Regions from separate parts of the Macrococcus epidermidis genome, predicted to be linked through region 2. Evidence: a T-box and tRNA genes for the amino acid it is inferred to sense, from the RefSeq annotation. Region 2 holds a T-box; the other regions hold tRNA genes.

Region 1 (4,336 bases), 720 kb from region 2:
ACATCTGCTTCGTTAAAAGCAGATTGGGATGCTTTTTCTAAAGAAGAATTGCATGATAAAGAGGAAGAATCAAAAGTTTCTTTCGCTGGTCGTATTATGACAAAACGTGGTAAAGGTAAAGCTGGGTTTGCTCACGTTAAAGATTTAGATGGTCAAATTCAAATTTATGTGCGTAAAGATGCTGTAGGTGATGAACAGTTTGAGTTATGGAACAATGCTGATTTAGGCGATATCGTCGGTATTGAAGGTGTGATGTTCAAAACGAACACTGGAGAACTTTCTGTAAAAGCGAAGTCGTTTACACTGTTATCAAAAGCTCTTCGTCCATTACCTGATAAATTCCACGGATTACAGGACGTTGAACAACGTTATCGTCAACGCTATTTAGACTTAATCACAAGTGAAGAATCAACGCAAACTTTCATTACACGTAGTAAAATCATTCAGGAAATGCGTAGTTACTTAAATGCGAAAGGTTTCTTAGAAGTAGAAACACCTATGATGCATACTATCGCGGGTGGAGCTGCAGCACGTCCATTCGTGACGCATCATAATGCATTAGATATGGAACTTTATATGCGTATTGCAATTGAATTACACTTAAAACGTTTAATCGTTGGTGGATTAGAAAAAGTATATGAAATCGGTCGCGTATTCCGTAATGAAGGTATTTCGACACGACACAACCCTGAGTTTACGATGATTGAACTATACGAAGCGTATGCAGACTATAACGATATTATGGATTTAACAGAAGAAATGGTAGCGCATATTGCTGAGAAAGTTACAGGTTCTACAACTGTTGATTATGCAGGCGAACAAATTAACTTAGCACCAAAATGGCGCAGATGGCATATGGTTGATGCTGTTAAAGAATACACAGGTGTTGATTTCTACGAAGTGAAAACTGATGAAGAAGCACATAGTCTTGCTAAAGAACACGGTGTTGAAGTTAAACCGAATATGAAATACGGTCACATCTTAAATGAATTCTTCGAACAAAAAGTAGAAGAAAACTTAGTACAGCCGACATTTATTTTCGGACATCCTGTAGAAGTGTCACCACTTGCAAAACAAAATCCAGAAGATCCACGTTTTACAGATCGTTTTGAATTATTTATCGTACGTCGTGAGCATGCAAATGCATTTACAGAATTAAACGATCCAATCGATCAAAAACAACGTTTCTTAGCACAAATGGAAGAAAAAGCTGCAGGTAATGATGAAGCACATGAGATGGATGAAGATTACATTGAAGCATTAGAATATGGTATGCCGCCAACAGGTGGATTAGGAATTGGTATTGACCGTTTAGTCATGCTGCTTACAAACAGTGCATCTATTCGTGACGTATTATTATTCCCTTACATGCGACATAAATAATTAAATTCTACTCAAAGGCTCTAAATCCTTATTTATCAAGGATTTAGAGCCTTTTTTATTCTGTAAAAATTATCAGAATTTACTTTCTTTTAAAAAATAGAAAAAAATAAAGAAAAAGCGTTGACTTTGCAATTCAAATTGCGTATTATTAAAAAGTCGCTTACAACGAGTAACATATTAAGAAAGTTAATCAATTGTAAAGTTCATGAACGCAGTGTAAAATTTACTATTGAAATAATCTTCGAAGCTGTTATACTTATATAAGTATTGAAAATTTGTCTGGTGACGATGGCAGAGAGGTCACACCTGTTCCCATACCGAACACAGAAGTTAAGCTCTCTAGCGCCGATGGTAGTTGGTCTTACGATCCGCGAGAGTAGGACGTTGCCGGGCAATATATACCCAGGAGGATTAGCTCAGCTGGGAGAGCATCTGCCTTACAAGCAGAGGGTCGGCGGTTCGAGCCCGTCATCCTCCACCATTATTTATTTATTATTATGCCGGAATAGCTCAACTGGTAGAGCAACTGACTTGTAATCAGTAGGTTGAGGGTTCAAGTCCTTTTTCCGGCACCATTTCTTTGAGCCATTAGCTCAGTTGGTAGAGCATTTGACTTTTAATCAAAGGGTCAGAGGTTCGAATCCTCTATGGCTCACCATTATTTTAATATTAAAACTTAATATGCGAAAGTAGTTCAGTGGTAGAATACAACCTTGCCAAGGTTGGGGTCGCGGGTTCGAATCCCGTCTTTCGCTCCATTAAGAAAATTAAATGCCGGGGTGGCGGAACTGGCAGACGCACAGGACTTAAAATCCTGCGGTAAGTGATTACCGTACCGGTTCGATTCCGGTCCTCGGCACCATTTAATTTTATTTTTTTGCGCCCGTAGCTCAATTGGATAGAGCGTTTGACTACGGATCAAAAGGTTAGGGGTTCGACTCCTCTCGGGCGCGTTTATTAATAACGGGAAGTAGCTCAGCTTGGTAGAGCACTTGGTTTGGGACCAAGGGGTCGCAGGTTCGAATCCTGTCTTCCCGACTTACTTAATAATTTTGGGGGCTTAGCTCAGCTGGGAGAGCGCCTGCTTTGCACGCAGGAGGTCAGCGGTTCGATCCCGCTAGTCTCCACCATAAAATTTTAAGATGAACATTGAAAACTGAATGACAATATGTCAACGTTAATTCCAATAATTTGAGTGAACTTAGTTCACTCCCAAGAGTGATTGCCATAAGCAATCAAAGAGCATTATCAAACAAACTATTATGGAGAGTTTGATCCTGGCTCAGGATGAACGCTGGCGGCGTGCCTAATACATGCAAGTCGAGCGAATTGACAGAGGTGCTTGCACCTCTCGATTTTAGCGGCGGACGGGTGAGTAACACGTGGGTAACCTACCTATAAGACTGGGATAACTTCGGGAAACCGGAGCTAATACCGGATAATATTTAGCTTCGCATGAAGCAATAGTGAAAGACGGTTCTGCTGTCACTTATAGATGGACCTGCGGTGTATTAGCTAGTTGGTGAGGTAACGGCTCACCAAGGCAACGATACATAGCCGACCTGAGAGGGTGATCGGCCACACTGGGACTGAGACACGGCCCAGACTCCTACGGGAGGCAGCAGTAGGGAATCTTCCGCAATGGACGAAAGTCTGACGGAGCAACGCCGCGTGAGTGAAGAAGGTTTTCGGATCGTAAAACTCTGTTGTAAGGGAAGAACAAGTACGTTAGTAACTGAACGTACCTTGACGGTACCTTACCAGAAAGCCACGGCTAACTACGTGCCAGCAGCCGCGGTAATACGTAGGTGGCAAGCGTTATCCGGAATTATTGGGCGTAAAGCGCGCGTAGGCGGTCTCTTAAGTCTGATGTGAAAGCCCCCGGCTCAACCGGGGAGGGTCATTGGAAACTGGGAGACTTGAGTACAGAAGAGGAGAGTGGAATTCCATGTGTAGCGGTGAAATGCGCAGAGATATGGAGGAACACCAGTGGCGAAGGCGGCTCTCTGGTCTGTAACTGACGCTGAGGTGCGAAAGCGTGGGGATCAAACAGGATTAGATACCCTGGTAGTCCACGCCGTAAACGATGAGTGCTAAGTGTTGGGGGGTTTCCGCCCCTCAGTGCTGCAGCTAACGCATTAAGCACTCCGCCTGGGGAGTACGGTCGCAAGACTGAAACTCAAAGGAATTGACGGGGACCCGCACAAGCGGTGGAGCATGTGGTTTAATTCGAAGCAACGCGAAGAACCTTACCAAATCTTGACATCCTTTGACAACTCTAGAGATAGAGCTTTCCCCTTCGGGGGACAAAGTGACAGGTGGTGCATGGTTGTCGTCAGCTCGTGTCGTGAGATGTTGGGTTAAGTCCCGCAACGAGCGCAACCCTTATCTTTAGTTGCCATCATTAAGTTGGGCACTCTAGAGAGACTGCCGGTGACAAACCGGAGGAAGGTGGGGATGACGTCAAATCATCATGCCCCTTATGATTTGGGCTACACACGTGCTACAATGGATGGTACAAAGGGCAGCAAAACCGCGAGGTCAAGCAAATCCCATAAAACCATTCTCAGTTCGGATTGTAGTCTGCAACTCGACTACATGAAGCTGGAATCGCTAGTAATCGTAGATCAGCATGCTACGGTGAATACGTTCCCGGGTCTTGTACACACCGCCCGTCACACCACGAGAGTTTGTAACACCCGAAGCCGGTGGAGTAACCTTTTAGGAGCTAGCCGTCGAAGGTGGGACAGATGATTGGGGTGAAGTCGTAACAAGGTAGCCGTATCGGAAGGTGCGGCTGGATCACCTCCTTTCTAAGGATAATTACGGAAATCAGACCTTTAGGTCTGATAGGGATTAACATTGACATATTGTATTCAGTTTTGAATGTTTATATTTGACCTATGGTCAGTAGTAAATATTCAAAATTAAAATGGGCCTATAGCTCAGCTGG
Region 2 (4,336 bases):
TTTCTTCATTTATTATTTTCTCAGGTGCTTTAGATACGAACTTTTCATTACTTAACTTTTTATTTACACGGTCTAACTCTGAAGCCCATTTCTTTAACTCTTTTTCTAATCGTTCAATTTCTTTGTCCATGTCAATTAAACCTTCTAATGGTAAGATAACCAATCCACCTGTTACAGCTGTAGTCATCACTTCTTCAGGCATATCAACTTCAGTACTGATTGTTAATTCACTTGGATTACAGAAACGCTCGATAAAAGGTCTTTCTGTTTCAAGGCGTTCAGTCGTTGCCTGATGATTCGTCTTAATCATCATCGGAATCTGCTTACTCATTGGCGTATTCACTTCATTACGTGTATTTCTCACGGCACGAATGATTTCCATAAGCTGTTCCATAGATTTCTTACTTTCAATATTCGAAAGCTCAGGACGCACTTCCGGCCAGCTCGCTGTAACGATCGAATCACCTTCAACCGGTAAGTTCTGCCAGATGCTTTCTGTAACGAAAGGCATAAACGGATGCATCATTCGCATAATTGAATCTAACGTATATGCTAAAATTGAACGCGTCATTTGTTTTGCTTCTTCATCTTCACCGTTCATCGGTATTTTACTCATTTCAATATACCAGTCACAGAATTCGTCCCAGATGAAATTATATAGTACTCGACCAACTTCACCAAATTCATACTTATCTGCTAAACGTGTTACTTCTTCTATCGTTTCATTTAGACGTGTTAAAATCCATTCATCAGCAAGTGATTTTTTTCCATCTAATTTAATATCGCTCGCTTTAAAATCTTCTCCGATGTTCATAATACTGAATCGAGAAGCATTCCATATTTTATTGATAAAGTTCCATGTTGCTTCAATCTTTTCTGTAGAATAACGTAAATCCTGACCAGGAGTTGATCCCGTTGCTAAGAAGTAGCGTAAGCTATCAGCACCATATTGTTCAATAACGTCCATCGGATCTACACCGTTACCTAATGATTTACTCATTTTACGGCCATCTTCGGCACGCACCAGTCCATGAATCAATACTTCATTAAAAGGTTTCGTCTCTGTAAATTCAATACCCTGGAAGATCATACGAGCAACCCAGAAGAAGATAATATCATATCCTGTAACAAGCACATTTGTCGGATAGAAACGTTTGAAATCTTCTGCATCCACATTTGGCCAGCCAAGCGTAGAGAAAGGCCATAGTGCACTTGAGAACCAAGTATCTAGAACATCTTCATCCTGTGTCCAGTTTTCACTATCAATAGGTGCTTCTTTACCTACGTATAATTCTCCTGTTTCATTGTGATACCATGCAGGAATTTGATGTCCCCACCATAACTGACGTGATATACACCAATCATGGATACCTTCCATCCAGCGATTAAATGTGCCTTCAAAACGTGGCGGAACAAATTCAATTTTTTCATCAGTCTTTTGAAAATCTAATGATTGCTCTGCTAAAGGAGCCATTTTTACGAACCATTGTTTTGAAAGATAAGGTTCTACAATCGCGCCGCTTCTTTCACTATGACCAACCTGATGCATATGTTTCTCAATTTTAATCATCAGACCAGCATCCTGTAAGTCTTGCACAAGCGCCTTACGACATTCAAAGCGGTCCATACCAGCATATTTACCAGCTAATTCGTTCATCGTACCGTCTTCATTCATTACATTGATGCGTTCCAGATTATGACGATTACCGATTTCAAAGTCATTTGGATCATGCGCTGGAGTAACTTTCATTGCACCACTACCAAAATCCATCTCTACATAATCATCACCTAAAATAGGTAACTCACGTTCAACGATTGGCAAGATAACTGTTTTACCGATTACATCTTTATATCGTTCATCTTCTGGATGTACAACAACAGCAGTATCACCTAGTAATGTTTCAGGACGTGTTGTTGCAATTTCAATAAATCCTTCACCTTCTGCATATGGATATTTAATATGATAGAATGCGCCTTCAACTTCCTCATGTATAACTTCGATATCACTTAATGCAGTTCGCGCTGCTGGATCCCAGTTAATAATACGCTCGCCACGGTAAATTAAACCTTTATCATACATTTTAACGAATACTTCTTTAACCGCTTCACTTAATCCTTCATCTAGGGTGAATCGTTCACGAGAATAATCTAGCCCTAAGCCAAGTTTCGCCCATTGGTCACGAATAAAACCTGCATATTCTTCTTTCCAATCCATCGTATGTTCTAAAAATTTTGTACGACCAATATCATGACGTGAAATACCTTCTTCACGTAACTTCGCTTCAACTTTGGCTTGTGTCGCAATACCGGCATGATCCATCCCAGGTAAGTATAATGTGTTATAACCTTGCATGCGTTTTATACGCGTAATAATATCTTGTAAAGTTGTATCCCATGCATGTCCAATATGCAATTTACCAGTAACATTCGGTGGCGGAATCACTATAGTAAATGGCTTCTTATGATCGTCCTCTGTCGCTTTAAATAAACCTTTATCTAACCATTCCTGGTAACGTCCTTGCTCTACTTGTTGTGGATTGTATTTTGTATCCATAGTCATTCCTCCAATATTAATATTCCAAAATTTCCTGCAAAAAAATCCCGTCCTATAACAATAGGACGGGATAACCGTGGTACCACCTAAATTCAGCTTACGCTGCACTCATTTCGATTAACGCTCTCACACGTGTACTTCTACTTAGGTTCAAAGCACATTTTATGTCAGGCTACCTTCGTTAAATTTCAATATGCATTTCCACCAGCCATGCACTCTCTTTGATATCCATCTAACTACTCTTCCTGTAGGAATATTTAGTTAAACATATTGTATAAGATTATCATTTAACTGTCAATCAGCACTGCCTATATCACTATTCAGTCTATGCGTTAAATACCAGGACATCATTGGCGCTACAATTAATAAAATAAGAAAAATCCTAAAAATATGATAACTTGATATCATCGCAACATTTGCCCCTGTCTCAAGAGCGACCACGATTATCTGTGCCATCCCACCTGGTGCTGCACTTAAGAAAACATCGTTAAAATTATGATCCGTAAAAATATTGATAACGATACTCAAAACAATAGCGCATATGATAAGCAGTATATTTTGTACAAAAATCCCTATAAACAATCTTTTATTTATCTGACTAGATAAATCATACATTTGTAATCCAATACGTACACCAAACAATAATTGTGCAAAGTTTATCAATGGCATCGGAACAGTAAAATTTAATCCCGTACTTAAATTCCAGATTAATATGGCAAATGTCGGACCTAACATATCTGGCACAGGAAAATGGATAAGCTTTAAAATATATATACCTGCCGCAATCATCGCAACAATCATAACAATTTGATCAAGCGATACAACTTCAAATAACTGCTTTGCTTTATCAATTTGATAACGTTCATGATTGTCTGAAGTCATACTAGAAATAAACGGTACAATCATAATTACGAACAATAAACGAGACGTTTGTGCAAGAGTTACTACTAAGATGTTGGCATTTTTATTGTCTTCTGCCATTACGATCATTTGATTTAATGCACCTGGAATGGACGCCAGTAAAGCAGTCTCCGTTGTACAATTAACAATGCGTTTAAATAAAAATGAAATAACAACAGCACAAAGAATAATCATTAAACTTAAAAATATGACAGACCAGAAATCATTAGCAATATCTACAAAAATTTCTTTCGTAAAAGATACACCAATTTGCGCGCCAAGAATATATAATCCGATATCACCAAGCCACTTTGGCCACCTATATGTTAAGGCGGTAAATTTCCTGAGCATTATCGTAGCTAAAATCGGACCAAATAACCATGGTAGTATCATACCTATCTGAGCTAATATGAGACTAAAAGTAATACTGATTAAAAATAATAATAAATAACTCATAAAAAACACTTCCATCAAATTTAATACGATAAAATAACATTTGTTACTATTAATATATAGAAGAATAAAAAAAAACACATATAAATTGCTTATAACAAAAAAACAGGACTCATATCGAGTCCTGTTAATTAATTATGTTAAGCAGCTAAATCAAAGTTTGTGATTGTTGCAAGATCAAACTTTTTGATTGAAGCTTCTTCAGTTGTAGCATCTTCAGTAGTTTCTTCTTCTGTCGTTGCTTTTTCTTCAGTAGTTGTTTCTGTATCTGTTTTGTCTTTATCATCATTATCATCTTTATTATTACAGAAACTTAACGCTAAGATTGCTAATAAAGCAAGTAATAATAATGGTAATAACCATGCCCATGGGCTTTTCTTCTTAGGTTCACGTTCGATGTGATCATGACGTACACGGTCATGTTCTTCA
Region 3 (4,336 bases), 1.2 Mb from region 2:
CTAGTCGAGTGACGCTGCGCCGAAAATGTACCGGGGCTAAACATATTACCGAAGCTGTGGATTGTCCAATGGACAATGGTAGGAGAGCGTTCTAAGCAGCGTCGAAGCATGATCGCAAGGACATGTGGAGCGCTTAGAAGTGAGAATGCCGGTGTGAGTAGCGAAAGACGGGTGAGAATCCCGTCCACCGATTGACTAAGGTTTCCAGAGGAAGGCTCGTCCGCTCTGGGTTAGTCGGGACCTAAGCCGAGGCCGAATGGCGTAGGCGATGGATAACAGGTAGATATTCCTGTACCACCTAAGATTGTTTGAACGATGGGGGGACGCAGTAGGATAGGCGAAGCGTACTGTTGGTTATGTACGTCCAAGCACTGAGACTGAGTATTAGGCAAATCCGGTACTCTTAAGGTCAAGGTGTGATGGGGAGCGAAATTATAGTAGCGAAGTCGTTGATTTCACACTGCCAAGAAAAGCCTCTAGTTAGAAATTAGGTGCCCGTACCGCAAACCGACACAGGTAGTCAAGATGAGAATTCTAAGGTGAGCGAGCGAACTCTCGTTAAGGAACTCGGCAAAATGACCCCGTAACTTCGGGAGAAGGGGTGCTTTTTAGGGTGCAAGCCTTGAAGAGCCGCAGTGAATAGGCCCAAGCGACTGTTTATCAAAAACACAGGTCTCTGCAAAACCGTAAGGTGACGTATAGGGGCTGACGCCTGCCCGGTGCTGGAAGGTTAAAAGGAGTGGTTAGCATCTCGCGAAGCTACGAATTGAAGCCCCAGTAAACGGCGGCCGTAACTATAACGGTCCTAAGGTAGCGAAATTCCTTGTCGGGTAAGTTCCGACCCGCACGAAAGGCGTAACGATTTGGGCACTGTCTCAACGAGAGACTCGGTGAAATCATAGTACCTGTGAAGATGCAGGTTACCCGCGACAGGACGGAAAGACCCCGTGGAGCTTTACTGCAGCCTGATATTGAAATTCGGCACAGCTTGTACAGGATAGGTAGGAGCCTTTGAAGCGTGAGCGTCAGCTTACGTGGAGGCGTTGGTGGGATACTACCCTGGCTGTGTTGACTTTCTAACCCGCACCACTTATCGTGGTGGGAGACAGTGTCAGGCGGGCAGTTTGACTGGGGCGGTCGCCTCCTAAAGAGTAACGGAGGCGCTCAAAGGTTCCCTCAGAATGGTTGGAAATCATTCGCAGAGTGTAAAGGCACAAGGGAGCTTGACTGCGAGACCTACAAGTCGAGCAGGGTCGAAAGACGGACTTAGTGATCCGGTGGTTCCGCATGGAAGGGCCATCGCTCAACGGATAAAAGCTACCCCGGGGATAACAGGCTTATCTCCCCCAAGAGTTCACATCGACGGGGAGGTTTGGCACCTCGATGTCGGCTCATCGCATCCTGGGGCTGTAGTCGGTCCCAAGGGTTGGGCTGTTCGCCCATTAAAGCGGTACGCGAGCTGGGTTCAGAACGTCGTGAGACAGTTCGGTCCCTATCCGTCGTGGGCGTAGGAAATTTGAGAGGAGCTGTCCTTAGTACGAGAGGACCGGGATGGACATACCTCTGGTGTACCAGTTGTCGCGCCAGCGGCATAGCTGGGTAGCTATGTATGGACGGGATAAGTGCTGAAAGCATCTAAGCATGAAGCCCCCCTCAAGATGAGATTTCCCAACTTCGGTTATAAGATCCCTCAAAGATGATGAGGTTAATAGGTTCGAGGTGGAAGTACAGTAATGTATGGAGCTGACGAATACTAATCGATCGAAGACTTAATCAATTTTATAGATTTTTTATTCGGTATTGCCGAGTAATATCTAAATTTTCTTCTTACTTATCTAGTTTTGAAAGTATAATATATTATCTTTTATTTGTCTGGTGACGATGGCAGAGAGGTCACACCTGTTCCCATACCGAACACAGAAGTTAAGCTCTCTAGCGCCGATGGTAGTTGGTCTTACGATCCGCGAGAGTAGGACGTTGCCGGGCAATTTTTATATTTATCCACAGTAGCTCAGTGGTAGAGCTATCGGCTGTTAACCGATCGGTCGTAGGTTCGAGTCCTACCTGTGGAGCCATTTAGGCCCCTTGGTCAAGCGGTTAAGACACCGCCCTTTCACGGCGGTAACACGGGTTCGAATCCCGTAGGGGTCACCATTTGGAGGATTAGCTCAGCTGGGAGAGCATCTGCCTTACAAGCAGAGGGTCGGCGGTTCGAGCCCGTCATCCTCCACCATTTTTGGAAACTATTGAATTACATATACGGAGGGGTAGCGAAGTGGCTAAACGCGGCGGACTGTAAATCCGCTCCTTCGGGTTCGGCAGTTCGAATCTGCCCCCCTCCACCATCTTATTGGGCTATAGCCAAGCGGTAAGGCAACGGACTTTGACTCCGTCACTCGTTGGTTCGAATCCAGCTAGCCCAGCCATTTTTTTTTGAGCCATTAGCTCAGTTGGTAGAGCATTTGACTTTTAATCAAAGGGTCAGAGGTTCGAATCCTCTATGGCTCATCATTTAGCATCCTGTATAGGGTGCTTTTTTTGTGCTCTTTTTTGACATAAATTCAATCGTATCAATGTATAGCTTACCGTTATTATACATAAATATCCATTTTATTCATTTATGCATAAAAATATTGTATATTCGTTCAGAGTTGTATAAAATTAAAGTAGTCAGATTATTTAAAAATTTATGGAATAAGGGGAAAACATAATGAATAAGACAATCGAGATTATTGGAGCGCCAAGTGCTTTTGGTCAACGTAAATTAGGGGTGAATATGGGACCAGATGCTATGCGCTATGCGGGATTAATTGAAAGGTTAGAAAGTATTGGTCATACAGTTATTGACCAGGGAAACGTGGAATCACCAGCGATTGATATGAAGAAATATAAATCAGAACAAGGTGGTCTTCGTAATTTAGAAGAGGTTACAACATTCTGTGAATCACTTTGTGAAAAAGTTGATGGAGTAGTACAAAAAGGTAATTATCCTGTTGTCATTGGTGGAGATCATTCAATTGCAATGGGTACTATCAGCGGTATCGCTAAGCATTATGAAAATTTAGGTGTAATCTGGTATGATGCGCATGGTGATTTAAATATCGATGAAACTTCACCGTCTGGTAACATTCATGGCATGCCACTAAGAGCTTTAATCGGAGATGGTCATGAAGATTTAGTTAATATTGGTGGATATAAGAATAAAGTGAAAATAGAGAATATCGTGTTAATCGGTATGCGTGACCTTGATGAAGGCGAGAAAGCATACATAAAAGAAGTAGGTATTAAAACATATACGATGGCTGATATCGATCGTTTAGGTATTGGTACAGTGATTGAGGAAACATTAGCTTATTTAGATAAATGTGATGGCATCCATTTATCATTAGATGTCGATGCTTTAGATCCTGTAGAAACACCAGGAACAGGAACGACAGTGCCAGGTGGTATCACATATCGTGAAAGTCACTTTGCTTTAGAATTATTAAATGATAGTGATAAAATAACTTCATTTGAAATCGTAGAAGTAAATCCATTGATCGACATTTATAATAAAACAGCTGAGCAAGCTGTTGGTTTAGTAGGTTCTTTCTTTGGAGAAAAATTGTTATAAATAAAAAAATAAATAAATAATATTCCCTGCCAATTAATTTTGGTCAGGGAATATTTTTATTTGGTAATTTGAATCACCATTTTTAGATGAAGCTTTCTTAACATACTTCTTAAGGTCTTTTTTAAATTCAGGAAATTCTTTTTCGTTGATTTGAAGCTTAAATGATAGATTATCTTTCTTGCTATCTTCCTCTGCATATTTCAGTAAATCTAGTTTAGGAACAAGCTGTTTTGCAACAGGTGCATAAAATTTTTGAATAATACTATGCTTTTGTTCTGTTTTCACTAATTCTATAATGCCTTGTTTTTCAAGTTCTGCTAAGTGGTAATGAATTTTTGCGCGTGGAATTTCTAATTCATCCGCAAGCTGTTGGCCAGTTTTCGCTTCAACTGCAAGTAATTCTAATAATTTAATACGAAATGGGTCACTTACGCACTTTAACTGAGCAAGGTTTTCGATTACTAAAATATCTAACATTACGCTTCTCCTTAGTATTATTACTTATTTTATTTAGATAATTATATTATCCTTGTTAACTTCAATAATGTCAACGAATTACACTAATCGTTTAATTTTATTATTAGCATTATGTTTTCACTATGTTTTCCCTACCTTTTTTCTATCTTTTAGATACGCTTTGAATAATCTTTGATATTTAATTTCTGTTAAAAAGATAAAAATCATAAGTTCATATTATTAATATTATTTGTATTTTCTTAACAT

What was found. A T-box is a leader RNA that pairs with one kind of tRNA and senses whether it is charged. The one in region 2 lies ahead of KFV12_RS08810 (valine--tRNA ligase), so its partner is inferred to be a tRNA-Val.
Region 1: it encodes a tRNA-Val, which carries the amino acid that the T-box ahead of KFV12_RS08810 (valine--tRNA ligase) is inferred to sense. The anticodon was not compared.
Region 3: it encodes a tRNA-Val, which carries the amino acid that the T-box ahead of KFV12_RS08810 (valine--tRNA ligase) is inferred to sense. The anticodon was not compared.

What each region holds. Positions count from the first base shown of each region.
Region 1 covers NZ_CP073819.1:2,386,544-2,390,879, reverse strand. Annotated here, with positions in the region: gene lysS (lysine--tRNA ligase) at 1-1,383, shown strand, start outside; rRNA gene rrf (5S ribosomal RNA) at 1,662-1,776, shown strand; tRNA gene KFV12_RS12755 (tRNA-Val) at 1,789-1,864, shown strand; tRNA gene KFV12_RS12750 (tRNA-Thr) at 1,883-1,958, shown strand; tRNA gene KFV12_RS12745 (tRNA-Lys) at 1,966-2,041, shown strand; tRNA gene KFV12_RS12740 (tRNA-Gly) at 2,067-2,141, shown strand; tRNA gene KFV12_RS12735 (tRNA-Leu) at 2,157-2,245, shown strand; tRNA gene KFV12_RS12730 (tRNA-Arg) at 2,263-2,336, shown strand; tRNA gene KFV12_RS12725 (tRNA-Pro) at 2,348-2,421, shown strand; tRNA gene KFV12_RS12720 (tRNA-Ala) at 2,438-2,513, shown strand; rRNA gene KFV12_RS12715 (16S ribosomal RNA) at 2,643-4,196, shown strand; tRNA gene KFV12_RS12710 (tRNA-Ile) at 4,318-4,336, shown strand, end outside.
Region 2 covers NZ_CP073819.1:1,661,866-1,666,201, forward strand. Annotated here, with positions in the region: gene KFV12_RS08810 (valine--tRNA ligase) at 1-2,560, opposite strand, end outside; T-box leader at 2,613-2,816, opposite strand; gene KFV12_RS08815 (AbrB family transcriptional regulator) at 2,849-3,910, opposite strand; gene KFV12_RS08820 (hypothetical protein) at 4,048-4,336, opposite strand, start outside.
Region 3 covers NZ_CP073819.1:479,518-483,853, forward strand. Annotated here, with positions in the region: rRNA gene KFV12_RS02615 (23S ribosomal RNA) at 1-1,777, shown strand, start outside; rRNA gene rrf (5S ribosomal RNA) at 1,872-1,986, shown strand; tRNA gene KFV12_RS02625 (tRNA-Asn) at 2,001-2,075, shown strand; tRNA gene KFV12_RS02630 (tRNA-Glu) at 2,080-2,154, shown strand; tRNA gene KFV12_RS02635 (tRNA-Val) at 2,158-2,233, shown strand; tRNA gene KFV12_RS02640 (tRNA-Tyr) at 2,262-2,345, shown strand; tRNA gene KFV12_RS02645 (tRNA-Gln) at 2,352-2,426, shown strand; tRNA gene KFV12_RS02650 (tRNA-Lys) at 2,436-2,508, shown strand; gene rocF (arginase) at 2,711-3,613, shown strand; gene KFV12_RS02660 (ArsR/SmtB family transcription factor) at 3,647-4,090, opposite strand.